Regions from separate parts of the Streptomyces thermocarboxydus genome, predicted to be linked through region 2. Evidence: riboswitches for the same ligand, from Rfam matches in the RefSeq annotation. Region 2 holds a riboswitch; each other region holds the start of a gene.

Region 1 (3,465 bases), 1.3 Mb from region 2:
CGCGTAGTACTCGGTCATCTCGGCGGCCGTGCGCTCCTTGCCCTCGAAGGTGTAGACGCCGTCCTTGTAGAACTCGGAGGCGGCCACGTCCAGGGCCAGGGCGATCTGCTCGCCGGGGGTGTAGCCGGCTTCCTTGATGGCCTCGAGGATCAGGTCCAGGGCCTCGCGGTTGGAGCCGAGGTTCGGGGCGAAGCCGCCCTCGTCGCCCAGGCCGGTGGCCAGGCCCTTGCCCTTCAGCACCTTCTTGAGGGTGTGGTAGACCTCGGCGCCCCAGCGCAGCGCCTCGGAGAAGGACTCCGCGCCGATCGGGGCGATCATGAACTCCTGGATGTCCACGTTGGAGTCGGCGTGCGAGCCGCCGTTCAGGATGTTCATCATCGGCACCGGCAGCAGGTGCGCGTTCGGGCCGCCCAGGTAGCGGAACAGCGGCAGGTCGCTGGCCTCGGAGGCGGCGTGCGCGACGGCGAGCGAGACGCCGAGGATGGCGTTGGCGCCGAGCGAGCCCTTGTTGTCGGTGGCGTCCAGGTCGAACATCGCCTGGTCGATCAGGCGCTGCTCGGTGGCGTCGTAGCCGACGAGCTCCGGGCCGATCTGCTCGATGACGGCCAGTACGGCCTTCTCGACGCCCTTGCCCAGGTAACGGCCGGCGTCGCCGTCACGGAGTTCGATGGCCTCGAAGGCGCCGGTGGAGGCGCCGGACGGGACGGCGGCACGACCCGTGCTGCCGTCGTCGAGGCCGACCTCGACCTCGACCGTGGGGTTGCCTCGGGAGTCCAGGATTTCCCGGGCTACGACGACGTCGATGGACGGCACGAGCATCTCCTTCTTGGGATGTGACGCGGGTGAGCGGGGCCGCGGGGGCCCTGCGAGTCCGAGCCTAACCGGCTCCGGGCGTTCGGCCATCTCGCCGCCCGCCTCATGGACAGAACAGAGCGTAGATTGTTTCCGTACGGAACAAAGCCTCTTCGGCAAACCGTGACCGGAATGCATCCGGACATGACCCCGCCCCGGTGCGTACGGGGGAAGAACGCACCGGGGCGGGGAGCCCGTGGGGGGACGGGAGGGACCTCGCGGTCTGCCCTTACTTCAGGTGCAGCTGCTGGCCCGGGTAGATCAGGTCGGCGTCGTCGATGATGTCGTCGTTCAGGTCGAACAGCTTCGCCCAGCCGCCCTTGACGTCGTGCTCCGCGGCGATGGAGCTGAGGGTGTCGCCCTTGACGACCTTGTACTCGCCGTCGCCCTTCTCGACCTTCTTGCCGGTCGGGGTGGTGACGGTCTTCTTCGCCGCCTTCTCCTCGGCCGGGGCGGCCGGGCGCTCGGCGGAGCGGGATGCCTTCTGCTCGGTGCGCTCGGCGGGGGCCTCGGTCTTGGGGGCCTCGGTCTTGGGCGCCTCGGCGGAGCCGCCGTCGTAGGAGGCGTTGGACAGACCCGTGCCGCAGACCGGCCAGGCGCCCTTGCCCTGGCCCGCGAGGACCTTCTCGGCGATCTCGATCTGCTGGGCCTTGGAGGCCTGGTCGGCGGTGGCGGCGTACTGGGTGCCGCCGTACGCGGCCCAGGTGGAGGCGGAGAACTGCAGACCGCCGTAGTAGCCGTTGCCGGTGTTGATGGACCAGTTGCCGCCGGACTCGCACTGGGCGACGGCGTCCCACTCGGACGCGGTGGCCGCGGAGGCGGTGCCGGACGCCATCAGCGGGCCGGCGACGGCGGCGCCGGTGACACCGGCGATGGCGATGGCGCGAGTGGCCTTGGACGGACGACGGTGCTTGCCCTTGCCGGAAAACAGCATGGTTGGATCCCCTCACCGACGCCTACGAGGTGAGCTGTCGGGTTCGGGCCGGTTGAGTTGCCCGGCCACGCCCCTCCCGGGACGCGGCTTCACCCCGAGCCGTACCGGACGTCAACCGTCCGGTCGCGGCACTTACCTGGGTCCCCCGCTCCTGCCTACGGCGCATGACGCGACGACTGTTCCCGTGCTGCCACTGGCAGGATTCGGCGTGGCGGCAGCCGGGGCCCGCGATGGCGAGCGGTCACGACCGTAAGCACGCGATCGGCGGAATTTCAAAGATGATCAGGGCCTCTGAGACCTATCTCTCATGGCCCTTATTACGGACATTCAGCTCTAATCGCTCCGTCAACTGCCGCCGCGCGGGGGTGCCTTCGGCCGCCTGTTTCCGACCGCTATTCGGCCTTTTCGGTGTCCACCAGGAGCCGCTGGCCGGGCAGGATGAGGTTCGGGTCGTCGCCGATGACCTGCTGGTTCTCGACGTAGAGGGCCGTCCATCCGCCGGTCAAGGCAAGGGAGTCGGCGATGGAGGCCAGACTGTCGCCGGTCTGGACGGTGTAGCGGTCGTCGTCGATACCGGCGGGCGTGTCCGCGGAGCGCGAGGCGTGCCGGCCGGACGACGCGGTCCCGGCGTCGGCCGTCGCGCCCTCCTCCGCGCTGGGACCGCGGTGGCGGCCCGAGCCGCTGTCCTCGGACTCGGTGACAGCCGAAGAACCGGTACGCTGCCCCGACTTGTCCGACTCGTCACCTTCAGGGGTGGCGGAGGCGGACGGGGAGGCGTCGGCGCCCGCGCCACTCGTCGCCTTACCGGACGAACCGGATGAACCGGATGAAGCGGACGTCGCCGACGGGGAGGGGGAAGCGGACGAATCACCGGAATCCGCGGAACCGGACGAAGTGCCCGTGCCGCCGAGCCCGAGCAGGGAGTCGTCCCGGTCGTCGTCGGTCGGCACGCCCGGGTCGACGTTCGGGGAAGCGGTGTCCTGGTTCAGGCCCGTGAGGAGGCCGCAGGCGCGCCACTTGCCGACACCCTGGTCGGCGAGGATTCTCTCGGCCACGGTGATCTGCTGATTGCGGCTGGCCGCGTCGGCGCTGGGCGCGAACTCGAGGCCGCCGTAGTTCTCCCAGTCGTCCTGGGTCAACTGCAGGCCGCCGTAGTAGCCGTTGCCGGTGTTCTGGCTCCAGGAGCCGCCGCTCTCGCACTCCGCGACCCGGTCCCAGGTGTCACCGTCCGCCGCGTTGGCGGCGCCCGCGCCGAGGAGCGGGATCGCGATCGCGGAGCCGGTCACGCCGGCGGCGACGAGCAGAGCCGGAGCCTGGCGGGGGCGACGGTGTCGGCCGTTCCCGGAGAGCATGCGGAAGCCTTTCACTCGGCAACAAGAACCGGCACGGGGCGAGCAAAAGCGTGCAGCGCGCCGTACTTGATGGGTGAACGTATAGGCACTCGATCACTTGTCACAAGTTCATGCCGTGCAGATCACATGAAGATCACAGAGTTGAGCATGCTTCAGGTTTCCGCACACCGGCCCCCGGGGAGGGGCAGGAAGGTCAGGTCTGTCCTGAACTCCCCCTTCAGCAGGGAGGGGAGAATTCCACCGGAAGCGTGCGCAGCCCCCGCATGATGAGGCCGCCGCGCCAGCGCAGTTCGGACGGATCGGCGGCGAGGCGGAGGTCCGGAAGGC
Region 2 (3,465 bases):
GCCACGCCCAGCACCGTCACGGGAACCACGTACCGCGCGGCCTTGCGGCGCCCGGCGCGCGGCTCCTCGGCCTCCCCCGCGGTCGTCCTGTCGTCGGTCTCGTTCGGTGCCATGTGTGCCCTCCGTGGTCGGCGGCGGCTTCCGTCCCGTGTTCTCGCACCCGTTCGGCCCGGGCCGCCATTCTCACCCGAACCGGTGAGAAGTGGTGTTCTCCGTCGTGGTCCATCTGACCAAACCGGGGGGACGGAATCGTCAGACCGCGGGCTCAACTCCGCGTACTGCTGCGGTATGACACGGGACGACGGCGCCTCACCCGCCCCGTAGGGGTCACCCGGGTACCGGAGGCGTACGGGGGACGGCAGGGCGGCAGCCGGGGGACGGCCGGACGGCAGCCGGGGGACGGCAGGGGAGGACGACCGGAACGGGCGGCCGGAGCCGGTCAGCCCGCCCGGTGCACCACCGCGTCGCACAGCTCGACCAGCGCCGACTTGGCGGGGCCGTCGGGCAGCGGGGCGAGCGCGGAGCGCGCCTCCTCGGCGTAGCGCACGGTGTCCCGGCGGGCCTGGCCGAGTGCGGGGTGGGCGCGCAGCAGGCGCAGCGCCTCGGCGTGCCGGGTGTCGTCGGTGAGGTCGGAGTCGAGCAGCTCGCACAGGGCGAGGTCCTCGGCGAGGCCGAGCCGGGCGGCCCGCTCGCGCAGCCGCAGCACGGGCAGGGTGGCGATGCCCTCGCGCAGGTCGGTGCCGGGGGTCTTGCCGGACTCGTGGGAGTCGGAGGCGATGTCGAGGACGTCGTCGGCGAGCTGGAAGGCGACGCCGAGCCGCTCGCCGTACTGGGTGAGGACGTCGACGACGGTCTCGTCGGCGCCGGACATCATCGCGCCGAAGCGGCACGAGACGGCGACGAGGGAGCCGGTCTTGCCCCCGAGCACGTCCAGGTAGTGGTCGACCGGGTCGCGGCCGTCCTGCGGGCCCGCGGTCTCCAGGATCTGGCCGGTGACCAGCCGCTCGAACGCCTCGGCCTGCACCCGCACGGCCTCCGGGCCGAGGTCGGCCAGGATGTGCGAGGCGCGGGCGAAGAGGAAGTCACCGGTGAGCACGGCGACCGAGTTGCCCCAGCGGGCGTTCGCGCTCGCGACCCCGCGGCGCACCTCGGCCTCGTCCATCACGTCGTCGTGGTACAGCGTGGCCAGGTGGGTGAGCTCCACCACGACGGCCGACGGCACGATGCCGGGCGCGTAGGGGTCGCCGAACCGGGCGGCGAGCATGACGAGCAGCGGGCGGAACCGCTTCCCGCCGGCCCGCACCAGGTGCTGGGCGGCCTCCGTGATGAACGGCACCTCGCTCTTGGTGGCCTCGAGCAGCCCTTCCTCGACAGCCGTCAATCCGGCCTGGACATCGGCTTCCAGAGCCTGGTCCCGCACGCTCAGCCCGAACGGCCCGACGACGGTCACGAGGGGTCTCCTGTCTGCTGGTGTCTGCTGGCGGTTACACGGTTTGTCGATAGGTCGCTGCCACCACTCGAGTCAGCGTATCCGGTCGGGTTTCGATCACCGCCAGGGCCCGGGGTCACAAGCAGGGCGATACGGGATCAGAAGCGGAGTGTTTTTGATCGGCTGATAACAACGGACATACCTCGACTTCCCGGACACAGTGACCCGCGAACCATCCTGCCGCACCCCGGAGTCTGATTTGCCGCCATTGGTGGGCGAATTCCTCTTGGTCACCATTGCGCCCGCCGTCGCCGTCCCGTGAAGTGAGTCACGCGCGCGACGGTCACCCGGACACCCTCGCACACGCCCGTCCTCCCGCTCCACGCAACGGAGTTGACGCTTGGCGATCGCAAAGGATCAAACGGCCGAAACCGCCCATCTCAAGATCAAACGGGGTGTTGCGTGATCGGCGCACTTGTTCCCGACATCTGCTCTCGCATACGTTCCGGGCCTGCCGGGTGGACGCCTAGTCCTGCCGCCACCCGCATCACACCCGACGACCAACTCACGCACGGCAGGAGCGGGGGACCCAGGTAAGCCGCCGTACCGGACACCGCGCCGGGACGGCTCGGGGTGAAGCCATGCCCGCAGGGGCACGGCCGGGCACTCTCCCGCCCGAACCCGACAGCTCACCTCGCAGGCGTAGGAGAGGAACCCAGACATGCCCGCTTTCGCTTCGTCCCGCCTCGTCCGCACCCTCGCCGTCGCCGGCACCGGCGTCGCCGTGGTCGCGCTGCCGCTGTTCGGCGCCACCAGCGCCTCCGCGGCCCCCTCGACCCAGGCCACGACCGCCGCCTCCACGACCGCGTACCCGGACAACCTCGACGGCTGGATCCGCGAGGCGATGGACATCATGGCGCAGAACGGCATCCCCGGCTCCTACGACTCCATCCACCGCAACATCATGCGGGAGTCGTCCGGCAACCCGGCCGCCATCAACCTGTGGGACTCCAACGCCGTGAAGGGCACCCCGTCGAAGGGCCTGCTGCAGGTCATCGACCCGACCTTCCAGGCGTACCACGTGCCCGGCACCGCCTTCGACCCGTTCGACCCGGTCGCCAACATCGCCGCGGCCTGCAACTACGCCGCCGACCGCTACGGCTCGATCGACAACGTCTTCGGCGCGTACTGAGCCGACCTCTGACGGCCGACACCGGCCGGCTGCCCGAACAGTCGCTCGAGGACGACGGCCACGCCGTCGTCCTCGTTCGACAGGGTGACCTCGTCGGCCACCGCCTTGAGCTCAGGGTGCGCGTTGGCCATGGCGACGCCGTGGCCCGCCCACCGGAACATGGGGACGTCGTTCGGCATGTCCCCGAAGGCGACCGTGTCCTCGGGGCGCAGCCCCAGGTGCTCGGCGGCCAGCGCCAGACCCGTCGCCTTGGTGACCCCGCACGGCTGGAGCTCCACCGTGCCCGGCCCCGACATGGTGACCGTGGCCAGCGAGCCGACCACGGAGCGGGCCGCCGCGGCCAGAGCGTCGTCCGACAGCGCCGGGTGGCGCAGCAGCACCTTGCTGATCGGCTTCGCCCACAGGTCGTCGCGCCGCTCCACCCGCACCGACGGCAGCGTCGGGTGCGGCATCCGGTAGCCCTGCTCGATCAGCGTCAGCCCGTCGACCCCGTCCTGGTCGACCGCGGCGTACACCTCCCCCACCTCCGCCTCGATCTTGCCGAGCGCGGTCTCCGCCAGCTCCCGGTCCAGCCGGACCGACCACAGCATCCGTCCCGCGGCGGCGTCGTAGACCTGCGCGCCCTGTCCGCACACCGCGAGCCCCGTGCAGCCGAGGTCGTCGAGCAGCGGCCGCACTCTGGGGGCCGGCCGGCCCGTCACCACGAGGTGCCGGGCACCGGCCCGCGCGGCCCGGGCGAGGGCGGCGAGGGAGCGGTCGGAGAGGGTGTCGTCACCGCGCAGCAGCGTCCCGTCCAGGTCGGTGGCGATGAGAGAACAATCGGTGGGTGCGGCCATGATCAGAG
Region 3 (3,465 bases), 2.2 Mb from region 2:
GGGCGACAGCGCCCACTTCGACTCGCTCACCCCGCACCGCATCACCGCGCAGGACCCCGACGGGGTCGAGCTGCTGTTCGTGCACACCCTGTTGCAAAGTCCCACGGCCACCCTGTGCCTGGGCCCTACCCCTGGAGAGACCCTGTGAGCGGCAAGGACATGGAGGAGAAGTTCCCCCGGGCCCTGTGGATCCGGCTGTTCGTCTACATCGTGGTCGGGCACCTCTTCGCGGCCTTCATCTACTTCCTCTTCGAGATCGCGCCGAAGAAGTAGCGGCCGCGAGGGCGGCGTACGGGGGCGGGTGTCAGTCGAGCAGGCGCTCGCGCAGCCGCTCCCGGTGGGCCGGGGTGAGCCCCAGCCCCTGCTCCAGGTAGGCGTCCACGCCGCCCCAGGTCTCCTCGACCGTCTCGAAGGCGGCCGACAGATACTCCTCGCGCGCGTCGAAGAGCGGGCTGAGCAGCTCCATGACCTCGGGGGAGTAGGCCTCGGCGGAGCTGCCGCTGCGCCGTACCTTGTAGCGGCGGTGCTTGGCGTTGGACTTCAGGTAGTCCTCGACGATCGCGTCCCGCTCCACACCCACGGCGAGCAGCGTCACCGCCACCGACAGGCCCGCGCGGTCCTTCCCGGCCGCACAGTGCATCAGCGCGGGGACGCTGTCCTCGGCGAGCGCGCGCAGCACCTGCGAGTGCTCGGAGGTGCGCTCCTTGATGATCATCCGGTACGAGGTGATCATCCGGTCGGCGCCCTGGCCGTCGGCGAGGATCGCGCGCAGCTGGTCCAGGTCGCCGTCGCGCACCATCTTCCAGAACTCCGCGCCGTCGGCCGGGTCGCTCAGCGGCAGGTTGACGTTGCGCACGCCCGGCAGGGCGACGTCGGGACCCTCCAGCTTCTGGTCGGCCGCGTTGCGGAAGTCGAACACCGTGTGCAGGCCGAGCGAGGCCAGGAAGGCGGCGTCCTCCGCGGTGGCGTGGGCGAGGTGACCGCTGCGGAACAGCACCCCGTGCCGCACCCGCCGGCCGTCCATCGTGGGCAGCCCGCCCACGTCGCGGAAGTTGCGCACCCCGGTCAGCTGGGGCTCGGTCGACGGGATCTCCTGCGTCACGGACGGCTCCTCCCACTCCGCGCCGTCGCCGCGGCTCGTCGACGGGCACCACTCGACGATACGACATGCCTGCCTGGGGCAATGAGTTGTCGGACACCCTGGTGCTGTTGGGTTGTGTCGTTTTTTGTTTGTTCCTGAGATGCGGATTACGGGCCGGTCTCGCCATGATCGAGATGTCGCGATTGCGTCGGGTGTCCCGCCCGTATTGGTCATAGATGAGGCGGTCTGTCCGATTGGGGTATTTGAGGTGAACGTGTCCCGATAGAAAGGGAATTGAGGAAGGGGCGCGTGAGCATCGTCATATCGGTGACCGTGTGCTGTCGCCATGTTCACGTAATCCCCTTTCATGACAAGGGAATTCACCCGCGCGTCGTTCACGGGATCGACGCACGGTGACGTCATTTCCCCCTTTCGATCACGGAAAAAGCGGGTTCGCGGGAACCCGCGCTTGTTTCGCCGCGTCGCGGTCGCTTACGTTCCCAACCGATCCGGACGGACGCCTAATCCTGCCGCCGCCCGGAGCCCGCACACACTGACCCGACGTACGGCAGGAGCGGGGGACCCACAGGTACAACTGCCTGTTCCGGACCCCGGAAACAGGCTTGGGGTTAAGCCGCGCAGCAACGCGGCCGGACATCTCCAGTCCGCACCCGACAGCTCACCTCGTAGGCGCCGGAGAGGAATTCGACATGCCCGCGAAGGGTAAGCACCGCCGCACCAAGGCTCAGCGTTTCACCCGCACCATCGCCGTCGCCGGAACCGGTGGCGCCGCTCTCGCCCTGCCGTTCCTCGGCGCCACCGGCGCCCACGCCGCGACGCCGCAGTCCGCCCCCGAGGCCTCGGTCCAGTCGCTGTCCGTCACCGGCCAGCAGGCCAAGGCCGACAAGAACGGCGAGACCCGCACGTACACCGTGAAGGCCGGCGACTACCTCGCCAAGATCGCCGAGGCCGAGCACGTCGACGGTGGCTGGAAGCAGCTCTACGCGGACAACCGCGAGGCCGTCGGTGACGACCCGTCGCTCATCCACCCCGGTCTGAAGCTCTCGATCGACGGCAAGGCCGCCGCCAAGAGCACGCCGAAGCAGTCCACTTCGCCGCAGGCCGCCAAGCCCGCCGCGCCCAAGGCCGAGAAGCCGGCCGAGCAGCCCGCGGAGAAGGCCGCCGAGAAGTCCTCCTCCGACGAGGCGCCCGCCCAGACCGCCCCCGCCTCCGGCTTCACCGCCCCGGTGTCCGGCGGCAGCGTCGGCACCGCCTACAAGGTGGCCGGCAACATGTGGTCCAGCGGCTACCACACCGGTGCCGACTTCGTCGTCCCGACCGGCACCCCCCTGAAGGCCGTCGGCGCCGGCACCGTCGTCTCCGCCGGCTGGGGCGGCGCGTACGGCAACCAGGTCGTCATCCAGCTGAACGACGGCCACTACGCCCAGTACGCCCACCTGTCGTCGCTGTCCGTCTCCGCGGGCCAGACGGTGACCGCCGGCCAGCAGGTCGGTCTCTCCGGTGCGACCGGCAACGTGACCGGCCCGCACCTGCACTTCGAGATCCGCACCACCCCGAACTACGGCTCGGACGTGGACCCGATCGCGTACCTGCGCGGCAAGGGCGTCTCCATCTGACCCCCGAGCGGCACCCTTCCTGACACGCACGCCTGAGGCCGGTCCCCGATCCACGGGGCCCGGCCTCAGGTGTGTCCGGTCCGTGTCCAGGGCACGTGTCCGCGCCGCGGCGTACCTATTCCTGGCTTGGCCAAACCTTGAAGTGGCTTATCTCACCGCGCGTCAACCCCCGCCTACGGTCGCGTAGGTCACATCCGAAGGTGAATCATGTCCGGCTGTGGCAGACGATTCGAAGAGTGACAAGGCAACAGTGATCGGGTCGTACGTGGCGGTGGGGGACAGCTTCACCGAGGGCGTCGGCGACCCCGGCCCCGACGGGGCGTTCGTCGGCTGGGCCGACCGCCTCGCCGTTCTGCTCGCCGACCGCAGGCCCGAGGGCGACTTCCGGTACGTCAATCTCGCGGTGCGCGGCAAGCTGCTGGACCAGATCGTGGCCGACCAGGTCCCCCGGGCCGTCGAACTCGCCCCCGACCTGGTCTCCTTCTGCGCGGGCGGCAACGACATCCTGCGCCCGGGCACCGACCCGGACGAGGTCGCCGAGCGCTTCGAGAAGGCGGTCGCCCGGCTCGCGGCGGCGGCCGGGACGGTCATGGTGACCACCGGGTTCGACACCCGGGGCGTCCCGCTGCTCAAGCATCTGCGCGGCAAGATCGCGACGTACAACGGGCATGTGCGGGCCGTCGCCGACCGGTACGGCTGCCCGGTGCTCGACCTGTGGTCGCTGCGGAGCGTGCAGGACCGCAGGGC
Region 4 (3,465 bases), 1.2 Mb from region 2:
CCTCGGCCTCCAGGGTGCGCAGCGCCTCGCGGACGGGGACCCGGGAGACCCCGTAGCGGCGGGCGAGCAGTTCCTCGGTGAGCCGGCCCCCGCGCTCGTAGACACCGGCGACGATGTCGTCCCGGATCGCCGTGCACACCGAGTGCGCGGGAATACGCATGACCGACCTCCGGCTTAATCCCCGTGAAACGTCGACGATTGACGTCCGTTCGTGACTCTATTGCAACCGGAGACAATTTCCGACGGCGGACCGGAATCCATACATAATTTTTGGACAGGCGGCGCATGGGCGGACGGGTTCGAAAACGGCGAAAGCCCCGGCTCGCGGGAGCCGGGGCTTGAGGGCGGGTCGGTTACGCCGCGGGGAGGGCGCGACGACGCCTCAGATGTTCACGCCGTGCGACCGGAGGTAGGCGACCGGGTCGAGGTCGGAGCCGTACTCGGGGGACATGCGCGCCTCGAAGTGCAGGTGGGCGCCAGTGACGTTGCCGGTGGCGCCGGACAGGCCGATCTGCTCACCGGCGGCGACCTCCTGGCCCACCGACACCCCGATCGACGACAGGTGCCCGTACTGGGTGTACGTGCCGTCGTGCATCTTGATGACGACCTGGTTGCCGTACGCGCCGCCCCAGCCGGCCTCGACGACCGTGCCGACGCCGACGGAGTGGACGGGCGTGCCGCTCGCGGCGTGGAAGTCGATCCCGGTGTGGCTGCCGGACGACCAGATGGCGCCGCCGCTCTGGTAGCCGGTCGACACGTAGGAGCCGGGGATCGGGGAGACGAAGGTGTTGAGGCGCTTGCGCTCCGCCTCACGCGCGGCGCGCTCCTTCTCGGCGCGGGCCTTCTCCGCCTCCTCGACGGCGCGCTCGCGGGCCGCCTCCTCGGCGGCCTTGCGCGCGGCCTCCTGGGCCGCCACGCGGGCGGCCTCGTGCTGGGCTGCGGCCTGGGCGTCGATGCGGTCGGCGACCACGTCGCCGAGGGTCACGACAGGGGTGAGGCCGGTCTGGGCGGCGGCCGGTTCGGCGGCGAGCGCGGGGGCCGCGAAGGAGCCGACGACGCCGGTGCCCGCGAGGGCCGCGACGCCCGCGGCGCGGGCGGTGCCGCGCTGGACGCGGCTGGGACGACGGTGCTTCCCGGTGGCGCGGGTGAACGCCATGTACAAGCTGGTCCTTTCCTTCCCTCTCGCCTACCGGGTTAGCTGACGGGTTCGGAGCAGGAAGGTCTCCTACGGACACCCTCGCGACACGCGCGGGCGTCCGATTCACCCCAGGGACTACGTGTGGGTCCCCGGCTCCCCTGGCTCGCGCCGTACGGGGACTCGGCGATGACTGTCCGGTGCCGCGGATGCGGCGCACTGCCCGACGAACAGCCCGCACGAAGCTAAGCGGGACATCTCGCAATCCCCAAACGAATCCATGGTTTTGTAGCGCATCCCACAGGGCAGACAGGCAACCTCCGCCCCAATTCGGGCATAAGGGAGCCCCGGTGACGTTCCCGCCGCCGGGGCTCCCGCGCGCGTGCGTTCCGCCGCGCCTACTCGGCCGTGACGACCGTGACTTCGCCGATCCCGAGCGCCTCCACGGGCTCCTTGATCTGCGCCGCGTCACCGACGAGCACGGTCACCAGACGGTCCACCGGGAAGGCGTTCACGACGGCCGCCGTGGCCTCCACCGTGCCGGTCGCGGCCAACTGCCGGTACAGGTCGGCCTGGTAGTGGTCCGGCAGGTGCTGCTCGACCTGGTCGGCCAGGGTGCCCGCGACGGCCGCGGCCGTCTCGTACTTGAGCGGCGCCACGCCCACCAGGTTCTGCACGGCGACTTCCCGCTCGTCGTCCGTGAGGCCCTCGGCGGCCAGCGTGCGCAGCACGGTCCACAGGTCGTCCAGTGCCGGGCCCGTGTTGGGGGTGTCGACCGAGCCGCTAATGGCCAGCAGCGACGCGCCCGTGCCGTCGGGGGCCGAGCGCAGCACCTGGCCGAACGCCCGTACGCCGTAGGTGTATCCCTTCTCCTCGCGCAGGACGCGGTCCAGGCGCGAGGTGAGGGTGCCGCCGAGGCAGTACGTGCCGAGCACCTGCGCGGGCCACACGCGGTCGTGCCGGTCCGGGCCGGTACGGCCGATCAGCAGCTGCGTCTGCACGGCGCCGGGGCGGTCCACGATGACCACGCGGCCGGTGTCGTCCGCGACGACCGGCGGGACGGGCCGCGGCTGCGCCTGGGAGCCCGTCCAGGCGCCCAGGGTGTCGGCGAGCAGCGCGTCCAGGTCGACGCCGGTGAGGTCGCCGACCACCACGGCGGTCGCCGTGGCCGGGCGGACGTGCTTCTCGTAGAAGCCGCGCACGGCCGCGGAGTCGATGCGCTCGACGGTCTCCTCGGTGCCCTGGCGCGGGCGCGACATGCGCGCGCTCGCCGGGAACAGCTCCCTGGAGAGCTCCTTCGCGGCGCGGCGGGACGGGTTCGCCAGCTCGTGCGGGATCTCGTCGAGGCGGTTGCGGACCAGGCGTTCGATCTCGCTGTCGGCGAAGGCGGGCGCGCGCAGGGCGTCGGCGACCAGGCCGAGCCCCTTGGCGAGCCGCGAGGCCGGCACTTCCAGGCTGAGGCGGACGCCGGGGTGGTCGGCGTGCGCGTCGAGGGTGGCGCCGCAGCGCTCCAGCTCGGCGGCGAACTCCTCGGCGGAGTGCTTGTCGGTGCCCTCGGAGAAGGCCCGCGCCATGATCGTGGCGACGCCGTCCAGGCCCTCCGGCTCCGCGTCCAGAGGCGCGTCGAGGATCACCTCGACGGCGACGACCTGCTGGCCCGGGCGGTGGCAGCGCAGCACGGTCAGGCCGTTGTCGAGGGAGCCGCGCTCGGGGGCCGGGAAGGCCCAGGGCTTGGCCTCGCCCGCCTGCGGCCGGGGGTGGAACTCCATCGTGGCGAGCTCGGTCACTTCGACGTCTCCTCGTTCTCGTCGGCGGCGGCCGCGGCGGCTTCGGTGGCTTCGGCGGCTGCGTCACCAGCCGCCGGGGCGACGGGCTCGTAGACGAGCACCGCGCGGTTGTCGGGCCGCAGGCGCGCCTTGGCGACCTCCTGGACCTCCTCGGCCGTCACCTCCAGGACCCGGCTCACGGCGGTCAGGGCGAGCTGCGGGTCGCCGAACAGCACGGCGTAGCGGCACAGTTCGTCGGCGCGCCCGGCGACCGTGCCGAGCCGGTCGAGCCACTCGCGCTCCAGCTGGGCCTGGGCGCGCTCCATCTCCTCGGCACTGGGGCCCTCCTCGGCGAACCGGGCGAGCTCCTCGTCGATGGCGGCCTCGATCACCGGCACCTCGACATCGCCGGACGTCTTCACGTCCAGCCAGCCCAGGGACGGCGCCCCGGCCAGCCGCAGCAGGCCGAACCCGGCCGCGACGGCCGTACGGTCGCGCCGCACCAGGCGGTTGTAGATCCGCGAGGACTCGCCGCCGCCGAGGACGGTGAGCGCCAGGTCGGCC

The links. A riboswitch is a leader RNA that binds a small molecule or an ion and turns the genes downstream of it on or off. The one in region 2 is predicted to bind cyclic di-AMP.
Region 1: it holds a riboswitch for cyclic di-AMP, as region 2 does, so the genes downstream of both, AY578_RS13255 (LysM peptidoglycan-binding domain-containing protein) here and AY578_RS19280 (transglycosylase SLT domain-containing protein) in region 2, are expected to answer to the same signal.
Region 3: it holds a riboswitch for cyclic di-AMP, as region 2 does, so the genes downstream of both, AY578_RS28925 (M23 family metallopeptidase) here and AY578_RS19280 (transglycosylase SLT domain-containing protein) in region 2, are expected to answer to the same signal.
Region 4: it holds a riboswitch for cyclic di-AMP, as region 2 does, so the genes downstream of both, AY578_RS24880 (M23 family metallopeptidase) here and AY578_RS19280 (transglycosylase SLT domain-containing protein) in region 2, are expected to answer to the same signal.

The regions. Positions count from the first base shown of each region.
Region 1 covers NZ_CP058273.1:2,898,477-2,901,941, forward strand. Annotated here, with positions in the region: gene eno (phosphopyruvate hydratase) at 1-813, opposite strand, end outside; gene AY578_RS13255 (LysM peptidoglycan-binding domain-containing protein) at 1,082-1,786, opposite strand; cyclic di-AMP (ydaO/yuaA leader) riboswitch at 1,791-1,959, opposite strand; gene AY578_RS13260 (LysM peptidoglycan-binding domain-containing protein) at 2,179-3,138, opposite strand; gene AY578_RS13265 (cytochrome P450 family protein) at 3,356-3,465, opposite strand, start outside.
Region 2 covers NZ_CP058273.1:4,170,409-4,173,873, reverse strand. Annotated here, with positions in the region: gene AY578_RS19290 (LolA family protein) at 1-113, opposite strand, end outside; gene AY578_RS19285 (polyprenyl synthetase family protein) at 440-1,450, opposite strand; cyclic di-AMP (ydaO/yuaA leader) riboswitch at 2,019-2,147, shown strand; gene AY578_RS19280 (transglycosylase SLT domain-containing protein) at 2,151-2,621, shown strand; gene AY578_RS19275 (HAD family hydrolase) at 2,585-3,457, opposite strand.
Region 3 covers NZ_CP058273.1:6,344,034-6,347,498, forward strand. Annotated here, with positions in the region: gene AY578_RS28910 (helix-turn-helix domain-containing protein) at 1-148, shown strand, start outside; gene AY578_RS28915 (DUF6126 family protein) at 145-273, shown strand; gene AY578_RS28920 (tyrosine-protein phosphatase) at 305-1,102, opposite strand; cyclic di-AMP (ydaO/yuaA leader) riboswitch at 1,623-1,787, shown strand; gene AY578_RS28925 (M23 family metallopeptidase) at 1,792-2,718, shown strand; gene AY578_RS28930 (SGNH/GDSL hydrolase family protein) at 2,969-3,465, shown strand, end outside.
Region 4 covers NZ_CP058273.1:5,389,311-5,392,775, reverse strand. Annotated here, with positions in the region: gene AY578_RS24885 (GntR family transcriptional regulator) at 1-160, opposite strand, end outside; gene AY578_RS24880 (M23 family metallopeptidase) at 383-1,156, opposite strand; cyclic di-AMP (ydaO/yuaA leader) riboswitch at 1,169-1,334, opposite strand; gene AY578_RS24875 (M16 family metallopeptidase) at 1,534-2,922, opposite strand; gene AY578_RS24870 (M16 family metallopeptidase) at 2,919-3,465, opposite strand, start outside.